3 regions of the Streptomyces sp. NPDC098101 genome follow, and region 1 is predicted to be linked to each of the others. Evidence: predicted binding sites of a transcription regulator. Region 1 holds the regulator's gene; each other region holds the start of a gene.
The links. The regulator HrcA, encoded in region 1, represses chaperone genes, less so after heat shock. The targets are predictions, from matches to a motif close to TTNGCACTCNGNNNNNCNGAGTGCNAA.
Positions count from the first base shown of each region.

Region 2: a site for HrcA is predicted at 4,376-4,402, ahead of groES (co-chaperone GroES). Genes of this name have one in related genera too.
Region 3: a site for HrcA is predicted at 674-700, ahead of groL (chaperonin GroEL). Genes of this name have one in related genera too.

Region 1 is NZ_JBIWAS010000002.1:510,759-517,448, forward strand. Features, by position in the region: gene fxsT (FxSxx-COOH system tetratricopeptide repeat protein) at 1-2,225, opposite strand, end outside; gene ACIQVI_RS09310 (hypothetical protein) at 2,355-2,552, shown strand; gene ACIQVI_RS09315 (DUF3097 domain-containing protein) at 2,593-3,393, opposite strand; gene ACIQVI_RS09320 (MBL fold metallo-hydrolase) at 3,404-4,132, opposite strand; gene hrcA (heat-inducible transcriptional repressor HrcA) at 4,280-5,299, shown strand; gene dnaJ (molecular chaperone DnaJ) at 5,300-6,436, shown strand; gene ACIQVI_RS09335 (nitronate monooxygenase) at 6,538-6,690, shown strand, end outside.
Region 2 is NZ_JBIWAS010000003.1:391,686-398,375, reverse strand. Features, by position in the region: gene ACIQVI_RS14875 (hypothetical protein) at 1-1,394, opposite strand, end outside; gene ACIQVI_RS14870 (ester cyclase) at 1,469-2,167, shown strand; gene groL (chaperonin GroEL) at 2,237-3,862, opposite strand; gene groES (co-chaperone GroES) at 3,969-4,277, opposite strand; gene ACIQVI_RS14855 (hypothetical protein) at 4,423-4,791, opposite strand; gene ACIQVI_RS14850 (polysaccharide deacetylase family protein) at 4,788-5,717, opposite strand; gene ACIQVI_RS14845 (SAM-dependent methyltransferase) at 5,859-6,690, shown strand, end outside.
Region 3 is NZ_JBIWAS010000003.1:56,331-63,020, forward strand. Features, by position in the region: gene ACIQVI_RS13085 (cold-shock protein) at 344-547, shown strand; gene groL (chaperonin GroEL) at 867-2,495, shown strand; gene ACIQVI_RS13095 (transporter substrate-binding domain-containing protein) at 2,613-3,332, opposite strand; gene ACIQVI_RS13100 (PTS transporter subunit EIIC) at 3,378-4,994, opposite strand; gene murQ (N-acetylmuramic acid 6-phosphate etherase) at 5,046-5,984, opposite strand; gene ACIQVI_RS13110 (MurR/RpiR family transcriptional regulator) at 6,105-6,690, opposite strand, start outside.

The DNA.
Region 1 (6,690 bases):
AGCCGGTCCTCCGGGCAGGCGCGGATCAGGCCGAGCGGGATGCGGCCGGGGGCGAAGGAGGCGCACAGGACGAGGAGGTCGACGGCCCGCGGCTCCGTGGGGCGGAGCCGGTCGAGGAGGGGCGGCAGGGAGGCGAGGAACGCGGGGGACGAATCGTCGCCCGCCGGGGACTCGTCGGCGCCGGAAGGGGGCCTTTCCCCGACCATGTCCAGATATGCGGGGACCGTCATCCCGGAATCGCCGAGCCAGGCGGCGGCCTGTACGACCGGCAGGGGTACGTCGCCGACCTCGGCGGCGACCTCGTCGGCCTCGACCGCCTTGAGCTGTGGGGCGTGGCGCATCAGATAGCCGATGGACTCGGCACGGTCGAAGGCGGGGACCTCCAGGACGTCGGTGTGCTTCCGCCAGGCATGGTGGCGGGAGGTGATCAGGACGTGGCCGGGTCCGTGCGGAAGCATCGCGTCGACGTCCTCGACGGCGTCCCAGCCGTCGAAGACCACGAGCCAGCGGGAACGCGGCTCACCGCGGCGCAGGGCCTCCAGCACGGCCGCGACCCACTCGTCGGGCCCGCCCCTCACCGGAAGGTCCAGGGCGGCGGCGAGCTTGCCGAAGCGGACGCGCCGGGCGCGGGAGTCCTCGGAGCGGACCCACCAGACGACGTCGTAGGAGGAACTGAAGCGGTGGGCGTACTCGGCGGCGATCTGGGTCTTGCCGATGCCGGGCGCGCCGACCAGGGCGCAGGCGGTGTCGCCGTGCCCGGAGCCCATCAGCCGTTCGTGGAGCGCACCGAGGACGTCGTCGCGGCCGGTGAACCTGTGGTTGCGCTGGGGGACCGTGCCCCAGATGCCCGGCGGGGTCTCCGGATGGCGGGCGGGGCCGCCCGGAGGGGGCCGGTGGATCACGACGCGGGGCGTGATGCCGAGCCTGTCGAGCAGCCGGGCCTCGGCCTCCTTCTCCTCGGTGCCCCAGATGGCCACCGGTTCCAGCACCGAGGCCGCGGGGGGCAGGACGCCGCTGGTGAGGGTGACGGCGGCGAACCGGTCGGCGTGGGCGGCGACGAAGCCGCGCAGGACCTCGTTCCACTCGCCGGCGGGCCGGAGACCCGGCTCGAAGAACGACGCGTCGAGGACGAGGAGGACCCGGCCCGGGAAGAGCAGCAGGTCGCCGAAGACCTCGTCGAGCGACATCCCGGGGTCGGGGTCCCAGCGCAGGAGGGTGGGGGACAGGCCGTTGTCCTCCAGCCGGCGGCCGATCCACGCCGCCCAGGGCTGTTGACGGCCGGGGAAGACGACGGTGACGGCCGACGCGGCGCCCCTGGGGACCGGCCGGACCGGCTTTCCGGAATCCGGGTCGTACGGGATCTCGGGAGGCGCCCGGTACGCGCCCGCCCTGAGCGCCTCCACTTCCGCGCGCAGCGCGGCCAGTTCGTCCTGGCTCCGGGCCGCCCTCTCCTCGGCCTCCCGGTTCTCCGCCGCCTCCTCGGCGGCCGCCGCCGCGTCGGCCGCCAGCAGGGTGTGCTCCAGGTCGGCACAGCGTTGCTCGGCCAGCGCGACGCGCCGCTCGGCCGCTTCGAGGGCCGCCTCCAGCTCGGCGACCCGCCGCCGCAGCGCCTCGTGGTCGGTGAGCACGCGGTGTTGCTCCGCGCGCAACAGGCTCAGCTCGACCCCGGCGGCCCGGTGGGCGGCCGCCTCCCGCGTGAGCGCCTGCCGTTCGGCCTCCAGGGCCACGACGCGCTCCTGGTGTTCCAGCAGGGAGGTGGCCACCGCGTCGGCCATCGTCCTGGCGAGGGCCTTCTCCTGGAGGGCGGTGGCCAGCAGGTCCTCCAGTTCCTGGATCCGCCAGGCGCGGGTGTTGCCCGACTTGAGGGCCGCGCGCTGCGTACGGGTCAGGAGGAGCCGCGCCTGCGGGGACATCGGTCGCCCCAGCTCCTTGCCGACGTCCTCCACCAGTGCGTTGACGAAGTGGTCCGGGGCGACGGTCTCGCCGCTCAGGTAGCGGCTGACGCTGCTCGCGCTGTAGCGGCGCAGCACGGCGTACCTGCGCACGGAGACCTTGAGCTCGGAGAAGCAGCGGCGCAGCGCCTCGGCCAGCTCCCGGCGCTCGCCCACGACCTCGTCGGGGATCGGGCGCAGGCCCATGAGCAGGGCCTTCGCCGCGTCGTCCAAGGGGACGAGTTCACCCGTGACCGGCGCGCCGCCGTCCTCGTCGTGGTGTCGTTCGTCCACCCGTGCCGCTCCTCGGGGTCGTGCCCGGACCGTGTCCCACAGCATCCGCAACACGTAGAGCTTGGCGCAACACGTTCCGCCCTGCGGAGAGTTGACGCACCGACCGGTCACTCCCGAAAGGCGACGACGATGACGCGCAGGCCCCTTCCCGAGGCGACGACGGACCGCGCCCCTTCCGAGGCGACGACGGACAGGACCTCCCCCGAGGAGACGGCGAAGGACCGGACCTCCCTCAAGGTGGCGCTCGCGCTGGCGGGCGCGGCCGTCTCCGGCGCCGTACGGGCCGTGGTGGCCTGGCTCCTCAAGGGCGCCACGGACGGCCCCTGACCGGGCCGGGGGCGTACGGGGACGGCGCCGCGCCGGAGGGCTACGGCGCCGTCACGAAGTCGATCAGCTCCTCGACCCGCCCCAGGAGCGCCGGTTCCAGGTCCTTGTACGAGGTGACCCGCGACAGGATGTGCTGCCAGGCCGCGCCCGTGTTGTCCGGCCAGCCCAGGGCCCGGCAGACGCCCGTCTTCCAGTCCTGGCCGCGCGGGACCGCCGGCCAGGCCGGGATGCCGAGCGAGGACGGCTTCACCGCCTCCCAGACGTCGATGTACGGGTGGCCGACGACCAGCACGTCCGGCGAGGTCACCCGCGCGGCGATCCGGGACTCCTTGGAGCCCGGGACCAGGTGGTCCACCAGGACGCCGAGGCGGGCGTCGGGCGCCGGACCGAACTCCGCGACGATCGCCGGCAGGTCGTCGACGCCCTCCAGGTACTCCACGACCACGCCCTCGATCCGCAGGTCGTCGCCCCAGACCCGCTCGACCAGCTCGGCGTCGTGGCGGCCCTCGACGTAGATCCGGCCCGCCCGCGCCACGCGCGCGCGTGCGCCCGGCACCGCGACCGATCCGGAGGCCGTACGGGTCGGGCGGGCCGGTCCCGAGGCCGGGCGGACCAGGGTCACGACCTTCCCCTCCAGGAGGAAGCCGCGCGGCTCCAGCGGGAAGACCCGGTGCTTGCCGAAGCGGTCCTCCAGGGTCACCGTCCCCGCCTCGCAGCGGATCACCGCCCCGCAGAACCCCGTCGCCACCTCCTCCACGACGAGGTCCCGGTCGGCCGGAACCTCGGGAACGGGCGCCGAGCGCTTCCAGGGGGGCGTCAAGTCCGGGTTGTAGCTGCGCATTCGGGCGACGTTATGCGACGGAGAAGCGCGTCGCCAGTTCCTCGCGCTGGCGTCGTACGAACGCCGCGTCCACCACCGCACCGTGCCCCGGCACGTACACCGCGTCCCCGCCGCCGAGCGACAGGAGGCGGTCCAGGGCGTCCGGCCAGCGGGACGGGATCGCGTCCGGGCCCGCCTGCGGCTCGCCCGACTCCTCCACCAGGTCCCCGCAGAAGACCACCTCCGGCGGGCCGGGCACCAGGAGCGCCAGATCGTGGCCGGTGTGCCCGGGGCCGACGTTGGCCAGGAGCACCTGCCGGCCGCCCAGGTCGAGCGTCCACTCGCCGGAGACCACGTGCCGGGGGGCCACGAGGACGTCCGCCGCCTCGGCGGCCGCCGCCGGGTCGAGGCCCTGCGCCACCCCGTCCGCCCGCAGCTCCTCCCGGTCCGGCTCCCGGGCGAGCAGCTCCTCCGTACCGACCGCGCCGAAGACCTCCGCACCCGCGAAGGCCGCCGTGCCGAACACGTGGTCGAAGTGCGGATGGCTCAGTGCGATGTGCGTCACCCTCCGGCCGCCCGTGAGTTCCGCCACCTCCGCCCGCAGCTCCGCGCCCTCCGCGAGGGACGACCCCGTGTCGTACAGCAGCACCGCCCGTTCGCCCACGACGAGCCCCACCGTGGCGTCCCAGACGGGCAGCCGGCGCCGGCCCACCCCGTCCGCGAGCCGTTCCCATCCCCGTGCTTCCCAGTCGACGTCCATGCCCCGACGCTAACCGGTGGGGCGTCGCCTCCTTGCCAGGAGCGACGTGTGCCGCCGTACACTGGCCCGGGATCGCTGGCACTCGGACAGGGCGAGTGCCAAAAGCGGAGCAACCGGAACGACCGACGCCAGCTGGAGGTGCGCACGATGCTCAGCGAACGCAGACTCGAAGTGCTGCGCGCCATCGTCCAGGACTATGTCGGGACGGAGGAGCCCGTCGGCTCCAAGGCGCTCACGGAGCGCCACAAGCTCGGCGTGTCGCCCGCCACCGTGCGCAACGACATGGCCGTCCTCGAGGAGGAGGGCTACATCGCCCAGCCCCACACCAGCGCGGGCCGCATCCCGACGGACAAGGGCTACCGGCTCTTCGTCGACCGGCTCGCGGGGGTCAAGCCGCTGTCGACGCCCGAGCGGCGGGCCATCCACAACTTCCTCGACGGCGCGGTCGACCTGGACGACGTCGTCGGCCGCACGGTCCGGCTGCTCGCGCAGCTGACCCGGCAGGTCGCAGTCGTCCAGTACCCCTCGCTGACCCGTTCGACCGTCCGGCACGTGGAACTGCTCTCGCTGGCCCCGGCCCGCCTGATGCTCGTCCTCATCACCGACACCGGCCGGGTCGAGCAGCGGGTCGTGGACTGCCCCGCGCCCTTCGGCGACACCTCGCTCGCCGACCTGCGGGCCCGGCTCAACAGCCGGGTCGTCGGCCGCCGGTTCGCCGACGTGCCGCAGCTGGTGCAGGACCTCCCCGAGTCCTTCGAGGAGACCGAGGACCGCGCCACGGTCTCGACCGTGCTCGCGACCCTCCTCGAAACGCTCGTGGAGGAACACGAGGAGCGGCTGATGATCGGCGGCACCGCCAACCTCACCCGCTTCGGACACGACTTCCCCCTGATGATCAGGCCCGTCCTGGAAGCTCTGGAGGAGCAGGTCGTCCTCCTCAAGCTGCTCGGCGAGGCCAAGGAATCGGGCATGACCGTACGGATCGGGCACGAGAACGCCCACGAGGGGCTGAGCTCCACGTCCGTCGTCTCGGTCGGCTACGGTTCGGGCGGCGAGGCAGTCGCCAAACTCGGCGTGGTCGGACCGACCCGCATGGACTACCCCGGAACGATGGGAGCGGTACGCGCAGTGGCACGTTACGTCGGACAGATCCTGGCGGAGTCGTAAGTGGCCACGGACTACTACGCCGTACTCGGCGTGCGCCGCGACGCTTCCCAGGACGAGATCAAGAAGGCGTTCCGGAGGCTCGCGCGCGAGCTGCACCCGGACGTCAATCCCGATCCGAAGACGCAGGAGCGCTTCAAGGAGATCAACGCCGCCTACGAGGTCCTCTCGGACCCGCAGAAGAAGCAGGTCTACGACCTCGGCGGCGACCCGCTCTCGGCCTCCGGCGGAGGCGGCGCGGGCGGCTTCGGAGCCGGTGGCTTCGGCAACTTCTCCGACATCATGGACGCCTTCTTCGGCACGGCCTCGCAGCGCGGCCCGCGCTCGCGCACCCGCCGCGGCCAGGACGCCATGATCCGCCTGGAGATCGACCTCAACGAGGCGGCCTTCGGCACCACCAAGGACATCCAGGTCGACACGGCGGTCGTCTGCACGACCTGCTCCGGCGAGGGCGCCGCGCCCGGCACCTCCGCGCAGACCTGCGACATGTGCCGCGGCCGGGGCGAGGTCTCCCAGGTCACCCGGTCCTTCCTGGGCCAGGTCATGACCTCCCGGCCCTGCCCGCAGTGCCAGGGCTTCGGCACCGTCGTCCCGACCCCGTGCCCCGAGTGCGCGGGCGACGGACGGGTCCGCTCCCGCCGCACCCTCACGGTCAAGATCCCGGCCGGCGTCGACAACGGCACCCGCATCCAGCTCGCGGGCGAGGGCGAGGTCGGCCCCGGCGGCGGCCCCGCCGGAGACCTGTACGTCGAGATCCACGAGACCCCGCACGAGACGTTCCAGCGGCGCGGCGACGACCTGCACTGCACGGTCACCCTCCCGATGACGGCGGCCGCGCTGGGCACCAAGGTCCAGTTGCAGACCCTCGACGGCCTCGAAGAGATCGACGTCCGTCCGGGCACCCAGTCCGGCCAGTCGATCCCGCTGCACGGCCGCGGCGTCACCCACCTGCGCGGCAACGGCCGGGGCGACCTGATCGTGCACGTCGAGGTCCAGACCCCGGGCAAGCTCGACGCGGAGCAGGAGCGCCTCCTGCGCGAGCTCGCCAAGCTGCGCGGCGAGGAACGCCCCACGGGACAGTTCCAGCCGGGGCAGCAGGGCCTGTTCTCGCGCCTGAAGGACGCCTTCAACGGGCGGTAGGCCGAGCCCGTACGCATCCCGTACGCATGGGGAGGGGCGGTGTCCATACATGGATACCGCCCCTTTCCATACCCCTCCCCGTGGCATGACACGATGCCCATATGTCCACCACCGCACTGAACGATCTCTCTCGGTTCCCGATCGTGCAGGCCCCCATGGCGGGTGGCGCCTCCTGTCCCGAGCTGGCCGGAGCCGTCTGCGAGGCCGGGGCGCTCGGCTTCCTGGCCGGCGGCTACAAGACGGCCGGAGGCCTG
Region 2 (6,690 bases), on a different contig from region 1:
CGCGCTACTCCGCATAGCGCCCGGACCCGACTCGGCGGTTCTAGCCCCCGCGCCAGCGCTACTCCCCGCTCCACCTCCCCCAACTCCGCCCAGGCCAAAGGCAGTTCCACCGGCACCCGCCCGTTCCGGTCCCGCAGCGCCGCCCGCCGCAGGGCGAGCCGCAGCAGGTCGACGACCAGTCCCGGCCGGTCCCCCCGCTCCAGCAGCGCCTCGCCCGCCGTCGTGATCTCCCCGAGCGCCGCCCCGTCGCCGCCCGTCGCCGCGAGCATCCGGTCCTGCCGTACGGCGTCGAGGGCGCACGCGGCCATCGCGTCCGGGTCGCCGGCCGCCCGCAGCATCGGGAACCAGCCGTGCAGCAGGTAGTCGGGGGTGCCGTCCGGCCAGCCCCGGGCGCGCCACTCCTCCGCCCAGTCGCACAGCGCCGCCCGCCACCGCCCCAGCTCGCGCGAACCCAGCATCTCCCGCGCCTGGACCACCAGTTCCTCGTGCGCCAGCAGATACGCCTCCCCCCGCAGCGCGAACGTCCGCCCCGGGCCCGTCCGCAGCACGTCCCGGACCCGGTAGGGGACCTCGTCCGTCAGTTCCGCCAGGTCGTCCGCCGTCAGGCCGCCGCCCGCCGCCGTGAGCAGGCCGAGGAGTTCGTACGGGAGGCCGCCGCCCGCCACGAAGTGCTTCAGTTCCCGTTCGGCCTCCGACCGGATCGCACGGGCCTTCGGGGAGGAGGACAGGAGACGGACGATCGACGGGTCCCGGAGCGGGTGGTCCTCGGGGACGTCTGCCGGGAGGGGCGGGTTGAGGCGGCCGGAGACGACGACCGGGAGGTCGTGGACGCCGTACGGGAGGAGGGCGGCGATCGAGCGGGCCTCCGGGCCCGTCGTCACGCCCCGGTCCTCGTCCAGGCCGTCCACGAGCAGGACCAGGCGCTCGCCGCGCGCCGCGCAGGCCTCGGCGGCGGAGGCGTACAGGCGCAGCAGGTGGGCCTCCCGGGTGGCGGCCGTCAGCAGGGCGGGGAGGCCCTCGCCGGCCAGTTCCGCGAGCTGCTCCAGGACCACGTCCACGTACGCGACCACGTCGTTCTGCGCGCCGAGCCGGGCGGTGACGAAGAAGGGCACGATCCGCACGCCCGGGGGCGGGGCGAGCGCGAACGAGGCCATCAGGGCCGTCTTGCCCGCCCACGCGTCCGCCCGCCACCAGCGGTATCCGGTCCCCGTGCGGCAGAACTCCGCCAGCTCCGCCAACTCCTCCTCGCGTCCCACGAGTTCCGGCGGGGCGATCCGGCGGACCTGTTCCCGGTAGGCCGAGCGGACCGGCGCGCCCGCGCCGAGCACGACGTCGTTGCCGTCGCCTATGACGACGACGCCCGCCTCGTTGTCGACGTCGATCCCCCGCTCCACGCCCCCATGCTGCCAGGGCGCCGCGGACTTCCCGAACCTAGACTGGAAACGTCCCTGCCGCCCCGGGAGGCGTCATGACCTTCATGCAGATCATCGACTGCAGGACGAGCCGCTTCGACGAGATGAACCGGCTCATGGACCAGTGGGCCGAGCAGACCAGGGGGAAGCGGACGGCCACCCACAGCCTCCTCGGGAAGGACCGGTCCGACGGCTCCCACTTCGTGGAGATCGTCGAGTTCCCCTCGTACGACGAGGCGATGCGGAACTCCCACCTGCCCGAGACCGACCGGCTCTTCCACGAGATGGTCGCGCTCTGTGACGGGATGCCGACCTTCACGGACCTGGACGTGGTGCGGGACGACCAGCTGCACAAGGACGCCGCCCGCCGGTTCCTGGAGCTGATCGGCACGCCGGGGGAGCTTCCGCCGCTGGACGAGGTGATCGCCGAGGGGTGCCACAGCCACGACCCCTCCGACGTGCAGGACTCCCTCGGCATGGACGCGATCCGCCGCGGCATCGGGATGTGGCGGCAGGGGTTCGACTTCGCCTTCGCCGTCGAGGACCAGATCGCCGAGGGCGACCGCGTCTGCACCCGCTGGACCTGCGACGCCACCCACACCGGCGACTTCATGGGCCTCCAGCCCACCGGCATCGACGTCCGGATCACCGGCACGCTGATCCAGCGCTTCCGGGAGGACGGCAAGGTCGTCGAGGACTGGTGGCAGTACGACATGCTCGGGCTGATGGAGCGGCTCGGCGCGGTGGAGGAGTAGGGGGCGGAAACGCCGAGGCCCGGTGCCCCCGCGACGGGGGCACCGGGCCTCGGTGTTCAGCTACGGGCCTCAGTGGGAGTGGCCGTGGCCGCCGTGGCCGTGGTCCGCCGGCTCCTCTTCCTTCTTCTCCACCACGAGGGTCTCGGTGGTGAGGAGGAGGGAGGCGATCGAGGCGGCGTTCTCCAGGGCGGAGCGCGTCACCTTCACCGGGTCGATGACGCCGGCCTTGACCAGGTCGCCGTACTCGCCGGTCGCGGCGTTGAAGCCCTGGCCCTTGTCGAGCTCCGCCACCTTGGAGGTGATGACGTAGCCCTCGAGGCCGGCGTTCTCGGCGATCCAGCGCAGCGGCTCGACGGCGGCGCGGCGGACGACCGCGACACCCGTGGCCTCGTCGCCGGTCTTGTCGAGGTTGCCCTCCAGGACCTTGACGGCGTGGACGAGCGCGGAGCCACCACCGGAGACGATGCCCTCCTCGACCGCGGCGCGGGTCGCGGAGATGGCGTCCTCCAGACGGTGCTTCTTCTCCTTCAGCTCCACCTCGGTGGCGGCGCCGACCTTGATCACGCACACGCCGCCGGCCAGCTTCGCGAGGCGCTCCTGGAGCTTCTCGCGGTCCCAGTCGGAGTCCGTGGCCTCGATCTCGGCCTTGATCTGGTTGACGCGGCCCTGCACCTCGGACGAGTCGCCGCCACCGTCGACGATGGTGGTGTCGTCCTTGGTGATGGTGACGCGGCGGGCGGTGCCGAGCACGTCCAGACCGGCCTGGTCGAGCTTGAGGCCGACCTCCTCGGCGATGACGGTGGCACCCGTGAGGGTGGCGATGTCGCCGAGCATGGCCTTGCGGCGGTCGCCGAAGCCGGGGGCCTTGACGGCCACGGCGTTGAAGGTGCCGCGGATCTTGTTCACGACCAGGGTCGACAGGGCCTCGCCCTCGACGTCCTCGGCGATGATCAGGAGCGGCTTGCCGCCACCGGCCTGGATGACCTTCTCCAGGATCGGGAGCAGGTCCTGGATCGAGGAGATCTTGCCCTGGTTGATCAGGATGTAGGGGTCGTCGAGGACGGCCTCCATGCGCTCCTGGTCGGTGACCATGTACGGGGACAGGTAGCCCTTGTCGAAGGCCATGCCCTCGGTGAAGTCGAGCTCCAGGCCGAAGGTGTTGGACTCCTCGACGGTGATGACGCCGTCCTTGCCGACCTTGTCCATCGCCTCGGCGATGAGCTCGCCGACCTGCTGGTCCTGCGCGGAGAGCGCGGCGACGGCGGCGATGTCGGACTTGTCCTCGATCGGGCGCGCGGTGGCGAGGAGCTCCTCGGACACGGCCTTGACGGCGGCGTCGATGCCCTTCTTCAGGGCGGCCGGGGAGGCGCCGGCGGCGACGTTGCGCAGACCCTCGCGGACCAGGGCCTGGGCGAGCACGGTGGCGGTGGTGGTGCCGTCACCCGCGATGTCGTTGGTCTTGGTCGCCACCTCCTTCACCAGCTGGGCGCCGAGGTTCTCGTACGGGTCCTCGATCTCGACCTCGCGGGCGATCGTGACACCGTCGTTGGTGATGGTGGGGGCGCCGAACTTCTTGTCGATGACGACGTTGCGGCCCTTGGGGCCGATCGTCACCTTCACCGTGTCGGCAAGCTTGTTGACGCCGCGCTCAAGGGCGCGACGGGCGTCCTCGTCGAACTTCAGGATCTTCGCCATGGGAGCGGTTCAGCCCTCTCGGAATCTGCTGGTGGAACGAACGGCGCCCCGGGGCGCCCGGGAAGGGGCCTCGGGGCGCAGCTCAAAGCCTCTGGCTCGGGATGACTTACTTCTCGACGATCGCGAGCACGTCGCGGGCCGAGAGGACGAGGTACTCCTCGCCGTTGTACTTCACCTCGGTGCCGCCGTACTTGCTGTAGAGCACGACATCGCCGGTCTTGACGTCGAGCGGCAGGCGCTCGCCGTTCTCGAAGCGGCCCGGGCCCACGGCCAGGACGACGCCCTCCTGGGGCTTCTCCTTGGCGGTGTCCGGGATGACCAGGCCAGAGGCGGTGGTCTGCTCGGCGTCGAGCGGCTGGACCACGATGCGGTCCTCGAGCGGCTTGATGGCAACCTTGGAGCTGGTGGTCGTCACGATCCGACCTCCCCCTTCGGAGATCACGGGGTTGACTGTCTGAGGTGGCGAACCAGGTGGATCCGTCGTCGCGGGTGCCGGACCTGCCCGTCGCTGTGTTGGCACTCTCCGGTGGGGAGTGCCAGAGCCGAGACTATGACCGCGATTAGCACTCGGTCAAGCGGAGTGCCAATTCATCGCTCCGTGGCGTGATCGGGTGCGCGGTTGTACGGGGTTCCGGGGCCCTCAGGCAGCGCTTCCCCTCCCGGTCCGCGGTCCGTACGGCCGCGCGTTCGACCGGCTTTCCCTCCGCCGCGGCCCGTCCGGTCCGCTCCCGGTCCCCCGGGGACGCCGGGGACACCGGGGACACCGGGGGCCGGGGCCCCATCTCCTCCGCCGCCCTCCGGCCGAGCCGCTCGATCGAGTCCACCGGCCCGGCCGGGGCGGCGCAGGCGGTGAGGGCCGGGAGGGCGAGCAGCGCTCCGGTCACGGCCAGGGCGGCGACCCGGCGCCGCCCGCGCCTCCCGGTCCTCACACGTAGTCCTCGAGCTTCGCGACCGCGTACCCCTTGGCCGTGATCACGTTCATCACGCGGCGGACCATGTCGGCCATGCTGCCCTTCCAGTCCTCCTTGCCCCGGAAGTGGGTGAGGACGATGTCGCCGGGGTGCAGGTCCCGGTCCCACTCGCGCCACTCCATGCGGTCGGGGAAGGCCTCGGCGGCCCACAGCGGGACGGCCTCGATGCCGCAGGACTTGGCCGCCCGCAGGGTGTCGTCGTTGTAGTTGCCGTACGGCGGGCGGAAGAGCCTGGGCCGCTTGCCGAACTTCTTCTCGATGACCTCCTGCATCCCGCAGATCTCACGCTCCTGCCGGGCGTAGGAGAGTCCGGGCAGGTAGCGGTGGTTGAGGGTGTGGTTGTTGAGGGCGATCCCGCCCTTCTGCGACTTCTGCATCCGGGCGAAGTAGGCGTAGTCGTCGCTGACGACGTAGTCGCTGAGGAAGGCGCTGTACGGGATCTTCAGCTCGTCCATCATCCGCAGCAGCTCGGGGTCCTTCTCCGAGCCGTCGTCGATCGTCAGGAAGACGACCTTCTCCTTGGTCGGCACGGTGGTGAAGACGGGCGGCATCCCCGCGCTCTTCGTCTCGAAGCCCTTGCGGGTGGTGATCTTCGGCTTCACGGCGGGCGGGGCGGGCGCTTCGAGCGGAGGCTTGGCCAGGCCCCACTTCTTGGCGGCGAGCGCGCGGGCGGCCTTCTGGAGACGGACCTTCTCGGCCTTCTGCGCCTGCGACTCGGGCGCGGCGGCGGCGCCCTGCTTGGGGGCCTGCTGGCCGGAGGCGGGGGAAGGCGGTGCGGTGCGGTCCGGCCCGGCGCCGGAGCAGGCCGTGGCGGCGGAGGCGAGGGCGGCGACGACGAGCGCCGCTCCGAGCGTCCGACGGGAGCGGTGCACGCCTTTGCTCATCTTTTGTTCCTTTTGTCGTACGAGCTGCATGGCGCCGCATCCTGTCAGCGCGACGGCTCCTGCGGGCCGCGACACCGCCGTACCCGGCCCACCGTCCCCCGGCCGGCCCACAAGCTCCCCGGCACCGGAACAGGGGCCAGAATGGGACGGGTGACCGACCTCGCCTCCTTCGCCGCCCTGCTCGCCCCCGAGGGGCGGGCGCTCCTCGCCGCCCTGCGCGACTACGACCCCGCCCGGGAGCTGGCGGTCGCCTCCCGGCTGCGCCGCGACCATCCCGCCGAGCTGGTCACGGCGGCGCTCGGCCAGGCGCGGCTGCGGCAGCGGGCGGTGGCGAAGTTCGGCGCGGAGGACGCGTACCGGATGTACTTCACGCCGAACGGCGTCGAGCAGTCGACGCGCGCCTCGGTGGGCGCGTACCGCGCGGCCCGGATGAAGGCGCTGGGCGTGGGGAGCGTGGCGGACCTGTGCTCCGGGATCGGCGGCGACGCGATCGCCCTCGCCCGCGCCGGGATCTCCGTCCTCGCCGTCGACCGCGACCCGCTGACCGCCGAGGCGGTCCGCGCCAACGCCGAGGCGCTCGGCCTCTCCGGCCTGATCGAGGTCCGCTGCGCGGACGTGACGGAGATCGACACGAGCCCGTACGACGCCGTCTTCGTGGATCCCGCGCGGCGCGGCGGCCGGGGCAGGATCTTCGACCCGGAGGCGTACTCCCCGCCCCTCTCCTGGGCGGTCGAGGCGGCCCGGAAGGCCCCGCGCGCGGCCCTGAAGGTGGCGCCGGGCATCCCGCACGAGGCCGTCCCTGCGGAGGCCGAGGCGGAGTGGATCTCGGACGGCGGGGACGTGAAGGAGGCGGTGCTGTGGTTCGGCACGGAGCCGGGCGCGCGCCGGGCCACCCTGCTGCCCTCCGGCACGACCGTCACCGGGCGCGGACTGCCCGACCCGGCGGTCCGGCCGGTCGGCCGCTACCTGTACG
Region 3 (6,690 bases), on a different contig from region 1:
AGGGGCAATTCTGCATGGTTGAGCGCGGTAGAGTTGGGGAAGTCCCCTCCGCTGCTCTTGCCGGGCGCATATGAAAACGCGCCTCGACCTGACAAGAAGCAGTCAAACTGTGTGCGCGTTGTGCACCTTCTGCGCGCTTTGCCGGGCCCGACTTGCCCCGCGATTCAGGGGAATCTCCCCAATCCTCCTTTCCGTGCTGCCCAGAATTCTCGCCCGAATGGCCTGTTGCAGAGGGCAGTTGGACAGATACATTCAGCGGCGGTCGACGCGTTCCGGCGCAGGGTCTGACCCGGGGTTCGTGAAGTGCGGCCCCGCGCAAGGGCCAGTAATAGGGGAGTTAGGCATGGCTCAGGGCACCGTCAAGTGGTTCAACGCGGAGAAGGGCTACGGCTTCATCGCGGTCGACGGTGGTGCGGATGTTTTCGTCCACTACAGCGCGATCCAGATGGATGGCTACCGCAGCCTCGAAGAGGGACAGCGAGTCGAGTTCGAGATCTCGCAGGGCCAGAAGGGTCCGCAGGCGGACATGGTCAAGCTCGCCGTCTGAGCGCGGCGCGATCGGCCACCGACGCAACGCCGTCGAGGGGCCCGCATCCCCCAGGGGACGCGGGCCCCTCGCGCGTTCCCGCCCCGCCCCGCCCCCTCCCGCCCCCTTCCCGAAACCCGAGAGTCGCTTGCACTCTCCTAGGGCGAGTGCTAATCATTGGCGTTAGCACTCGGAAGGTGAGAGTGCTACGAGGATCGGGCAGACGAGGCCGCCGTCCGGGTGGGGCAAGGAACCACGCGGAGCCGCGGAGGCCGTCCGTCGCGGGCGTCGGCGCGGTCCTGGAGCGTTATCCACCCCATGTCCGGGAGGACCACTTCACATGGCCAAGATCATCGCGTTCGACGAGGAGGCCCGGCGCGGTCTCGAGCGCGGCATGAACCAGCTCGCTGACGCCGTCAAGGTCACCCTCGGCCCCAAGGGCCGCAACGTCGTCCTCGAGAAGAAGTGGGGCGCCCCCACGATCACCAACGATGGTGTCTCCATCGCCAAGGAGATCGAGCTCGAGGACCCGTACGAGAAGATCGGCGCCGAGCTGGTCAAGGAAGTCGCCAAGAAGACGGACGACGTCGCCGGCGACGGTACGACCACCGCCACCGTCCTCGCCCAGGCGCTCGTCCGCGAGGGCCTCCGCAACGTCGCCGCCGGTGCCAACCCCATGGCCCTCAAGCGCGGCATCGAGAAGGCCGTCGAGGCCGTCTCCGGCGCCCTCCTCGAGCAGGCGAAGGATGTCGAGACCAAGGAGCAGATCGCTTCCACGGCCTCCATCTCCGCCGCCGACACCCAGATCGGCGAGCTCATTGCCGAGGCGATGGACAAGGTCGGCAAGGAAGGCGTCATCACCGTCGAGGAGTCCCAGACCTTCGGTCTGGAGCTGGAGCTCACCGAGGGTATGCGCTTCGACAAGGGCTACATCTCGGCGTACTTCGCCACCGACATGGAGCGCATGGAGGCGTCGCTCGACGACCCCTACCTCCTGATCGTCAACTCCAAGATCTCCTCCGTGAAGGACCTGCTCCCGCTCCTGGAGAAGGTCATGCAGTCGGGCAAGCCGCTGCTGATCATCGCCGAGGACGTCGAGGGCGAGGCCCTGTCGACCCTGGTCGTCAACAAGATCCGCGGCACCTTCAAGTCCGTCGCGGTCAAGGCCCCGGGCTTCGGCGACCGCCGCAAGGCCATGCTGAACGACATCGCCATCCTCACCGGCGGCACGGTCATCTCCGAGGAGGTCGGCCTCAAGCTGGAGAACGCGGGCCTCGACCTGCTGGGCCGCGCCCGCAAGGTCGTCATCACCAAGGACGAGACCACCATCGTCGACGGTGCCGGTGACAGCGAGCAGGTCGCCGGTCGCGTGAACCAGATCCGCGCCGAGATCGAGAACAGCGACTCGGACTACGACCGCGAGAAGCTCCAGGAGCGCCTCGCGAAGCTGGCCGGCGGCGTGGCCGTCATCAAGGCCGGTGCCGCGACCGAGGTCGAGCTCAAGGAGCGCAAGCACCGCATCGAGGACGCCGTCCGCAACGCGAAGGCGGCCGTCGAGGAGGGCATCGTCGCCGGCGGTGGCGTGGCCCTGCTCCAGGCGTCGACCGTCTTCGAGAAGCTCGAGGCCGACCTCTCCGGCGACGAGGCCACCGGTGCCGCGATCGTGAAGCTGGCCCTGGAGGCCCCGCTGAAGCAGATCGCCGTCAACGCCGGCCTCGAGGGCGGCGTCGTGGCGGAGAAGGTCCGCAACCTGCCCGTCGGCCACGGCCTGAACGCCGCGACCAACGAGTACGTCGACCTCATCGCCGAGGGCATCATCGACCCGGCGAAGGTGACGCGCTCCGCGCTGCAGAACGCCGCGTCGATCGCCGCGCTGTTCCTCACCACCGAGGCCGTCATCGCCGACAAGCCGGAGAAGGCCGCCGCGCCGGCCGGCGGCGGTATGCCGGGCGGTGACATGGACTTCTGATCCTCGGGGATCTCCGGATCCCGGGATCGGCGGTTCATCGCTGAACGCGAACGAGGGCGGCACCCCCAGGGGGTGCCGCCCTCGGGCGTTGTCCGGGGCGGCGCGGGGCCGCTTCCGTCAGGCCGGCGGGGCCAGCAGGCCCGTGTCCTGGCCCGCGCGGCGCAGGGCGTCCGTGACGAAGCCGTTCGTCTTCAGTTCCTCGATCGTGGCGCGGAGGAAGGCGAGGGTTTCCGGGGTGCGGGAGAGGGTGGTGCCGACCGCCTGGCGGATCTCCATGAAGCGGCCCTCGATCAGCCGGACGTCGGGGTTCTCCCGTACGTACGCGGTCAGGGGCTGCCGGATGCCCGCGCCCGCCTCCAGGGCCTCGGCCCGGAAGACGTCGACGCCCTCCTCGCCGCGTACGACGGTCGCGTGGGTGAGGGTCCGGGACAGGAACAGGTCGTAGGCGGAGCCCTTCTTGACCCCGATCCGGACGCCGGGGGCGTCGACCTCCCCGACCGTGGTGAGGGCGGAGTCGCGCGGCACGGCGTACACCCCCTCGATGACGACGTACGGCGCGGTGAACGCGACCTCCGCCTCGCGCGCCGGGTCCACGGCGAGGAAGCAGAGGTCGGCCCGTCCGTCCGCCATCGCCTCGAAGGACTTCCGCGCCGCGTCGAAGCAGAGCAGCTCGACCCCGACCCCGAGCCGCGCCCCGATCTCCCGGGCCAGGTCGACGGTGATCCCGGAGGGGTTCTCGGGGGTGCCCTGGGCGAGCACCGGGTTCCCGAGGTTGACGGAGGCGCGGAGGACTCCGGTGGGGGCGAGGTCGGCGGCGATGCGCTGGGTGGTCGTCATGGGGGTGGAGTCTAGGGAGCGGCGGGGGTTCTCCCGTACGGGATCTCAGGCCTTGGCCGGTTCCGGGGTCGGCTCCGATTCCGGTTCGGGCCCGGGGTGCTGTCCGGGGTTCCGTCCACCGTCCTGTCCGGGGCCCGTCGTGCTCTTCGAGGCGGCCACCGGCGTCTCCGGGCCCGCTTCCGTGTCCACGTTGAACTCCTCCAGGAGCCGGGCGCCGAAGCCCCAGAAGTACGTGGCCACGAAGCCCGCCAGGTAGCCGGTGAGCAGGCCGCCCGCGTAGATCGCGATCGTCTCGCCCAGGCCCTTGTCGCCGTCGAGGAGCGGGAAGAGCGCCCAGCCCGACGGGCCGATCGCGGTCGAGCCGACCTTGGTGCCCCACATGCTGAAGAGGCCGACGAAGCCGCCGCCGAAGGCGCCGCCCACGCAGGCGGTGACGAAGGGGCGGCCCAGCGGGAGCGAGACGCCGTAGATCAGCGGCTCGCCGACGCCCAGGAAACCGGCCGGCAGGGCGGACTTGATGGTGCGGCGGAGGGAGCCGTTGCGGGGGAGCCGCAGGTAGACGGCCATGGCCGCGCCGACCTGGCCCGCGCCCGCCATCGCCAGGATGGGCAGCAGGACGGTGTAGCCCTGCTGTTCGATGAGCGTGGTGTGGATCGGGATGAGCGCCTGGTGCAGGCCCAGCATCACCAGCGGCAGGAACAGGCCGCCCAGGAGGAGGCCCGCGCCCGCGCCGGCGTGCGCGAGGAGCCAGTCGGCGAACGTGCCGATCGCGGTCGAGACCTCGCCCGCGACGAACATCAGGCCGAAGATCGTGACCAGGCCGGAGACCAGGACCGTGAGCGTCGGGGTGACCAGGACGTCCAGGGACTCCGGCACCCACCGGCGGCACCACTTCTCCACGTACACCGCGAGGACCGCCGCGCCCAGCGCGCCGAGCACACCGCCCTGGCCGGGGGAGAGGGTCTGGCCGAACGCGTCGACCTTGGCGACGCCCGGGAAGACGATGATCGCCGCGACCGCGCCGCCCAGGATCGGCGTGCCGCCGAACTCCTTCGCCGTGTTGAAGCCGACGAAGACCGCGATGAGGGCCATGAAGCCGCTCGCGATCGCGGCGAGGGCGGGGGTGACGCCGGGCAGCCAACCGAGGTTGATCAGGAGGCCGTTGAGGCCGGCGATGATGCCGCAGCCGATGAGGGCGGGGATCAGCGGGACGAAGACGTTCGCGATCCGGCGGAGGAACAGCTTGAACGGGGTCCGGTTCCTCGCCTTGCGGGCCGCCCTGAGCGCCGCGCCCTGCGCCGCGAGGCCGTCGGCGGAGGGCGCCGGGGCACTGCCCGCCGGGGTGCTGTCCACAAGGGCCCCGGACACCGGAGCCCCGTCCGCCGGAGCCCCGGACACCGGCGCCTCGGCCACCAGGGCCTCGAACTCCGGGGTCACGCGGGCGACCGTGCCTGGCCCGAGGACGATCTGGTACGTGTCGTCCTCGACCACGCCCATCACGGCCGGCAGGGCCTTGAGGTCCTCGTCCCGGACGAGCGAGCGGTCCCGCAGGCCGAGGCGGAGGCGGGTCATGCAGTGGGCGACGGAGGTGATGTTCCCGGCGCCGCCGACGAGGGGGAGGATCGCGGCGGCGACGGCGCGGTTCTTGTCGTCTGTGCTCATGGTGCGGTGGTGCCTTGCTGTGCGTGGGGGAGGGGAGCGGTGCGGCGGGGTCTACCGGGCGTGCAGCGCGGCGCGCAGGTGGCCCCGGGAGTCGGTGAGGAGCTTGGCGGCGGTGGGGGCGTCGACGTCCGCGAGGATCATGAGGATGGCGTTCTTCACCTCGCCGTCGGCGGCGGCGAGGGCGGTCTCGATCCGCTCGTCGGGCGCGCCGGTGGCCAGCGCGACGATCCGCCGCGAGCGGGCCTGGAGCTTCTCGTTGGAGGCGCGGACGTCGACCATCAGGTTCCCGTAGGTCTTGCCGAGCCGGATCATCGTGATCGTCGAGATCATGTTGAGGACGAGCTTCTGGGCGGTGCCGGCCTTGAGCCGGGTGGAGCCGGTGAGCAGCTCGGGGCCGGGGACGACCTCGATGCCGTGCTCGGCGGCGGCGGCGAGCGCGCTGTCGGCGTTGCAGGACAGGCCGACGGTGAGCGCGCCGAGGGCGCGGGCGTGCTCGACGGCGCCGATCGCGTACGGGGTGCGGCCGGAGGCGGAGATGCCGACGACGGTGTCGTCGGGGGTGAGCCCGAGCGCGGTGAGGTCCGCGACGGCGAGTTCCTTGGAGTCCTCGGCGCCCTCGACGGCCTTGACCATGGCGGAGGGGCCGCCCGCGATGAGCCCGACGACCTCGGCGGGATCGGTGTTGAAGGTGGGCGGGCACTCGCTGGCGTCGAGGACGCCGAGGCGCCCGGCGGTGCCCGCGCCCAGGTAGATCAGGCGGCCGCCGCGGGCCATGCGCTCGGCGGTGGCGTCGATGGCGGCGGCGATGGCGGGCAGCTGCCGGGCGACGGCGGCGGGGACGGTCTGGTCCTCGCCGTTCATGGCGCGGGCGATCTCCAGGGTCGGGAGCTGGTCGATCTCCGCGAGCTCGGGACGGAAGGCCTCGGTGGTGAGGGTGGCGAGCTGGGCGCGGAGTTCGGAGTACGTGGAAGCGGAGGCGGAAGCGGACACGTGCGGCTCTTTCGGTACGGCGGCGTCGTCGGCGCCGGGGGCTTTACGGGTACGGGTGCGGGTGCTTCGGCGGATGCGGGTGCTTCAGCGGGTGCGGGTGCTTCGGCGGGTACGGGTGGCTCAGCGCGTACGGGGCGAGTGCCGGTGGGCCAGGGCCTCGTACGAGGCGGCGAGGGCCGGGGCGGCCGTCTCGTACGTCCGCTGGGTGACACAGGTGAACAGACAGTCCACGACCAGGAGTTGACTGGTGCGGGACGACATGGCCGCCGGGCGGAGTTCGCTCTCGCGGGCGGTGGAGGTGGTGAGGACGTGGTCGGCGTACTGGGTGACGGGGCCGTCCGGGCGGCCGGTGATCGCGACGGTCGTCGCGCCGTGGTCGAAGGCCACCCGGAGCGGTTCTATGACGTCGCCGGTCGAGCCGGAGTGGGTGATGGCGATGGCGACGTCGCCGGAGCGGAGCTGCACGGCGTTGGTGACGGCGAGGTGCGGGTCGCTGTGGGCGTGCGCGACCAGGCCGATGCGGAGCAGCTTCTGGCCGAGGTCCTGGGCGACGAGCCCGGAGGCGCCGACGCCGTAGATGTCGACGCGGCGGGCGGTGGCGAGGGCGGCGACGGCGGCGCCGAGCTGGACGGTGTCGAGTCCGGCGGCGGTGTCGGCGAGGGTCTGCTGCTCGTCGTAGGCCAGCTTGGCGACGACGTCGGCGATG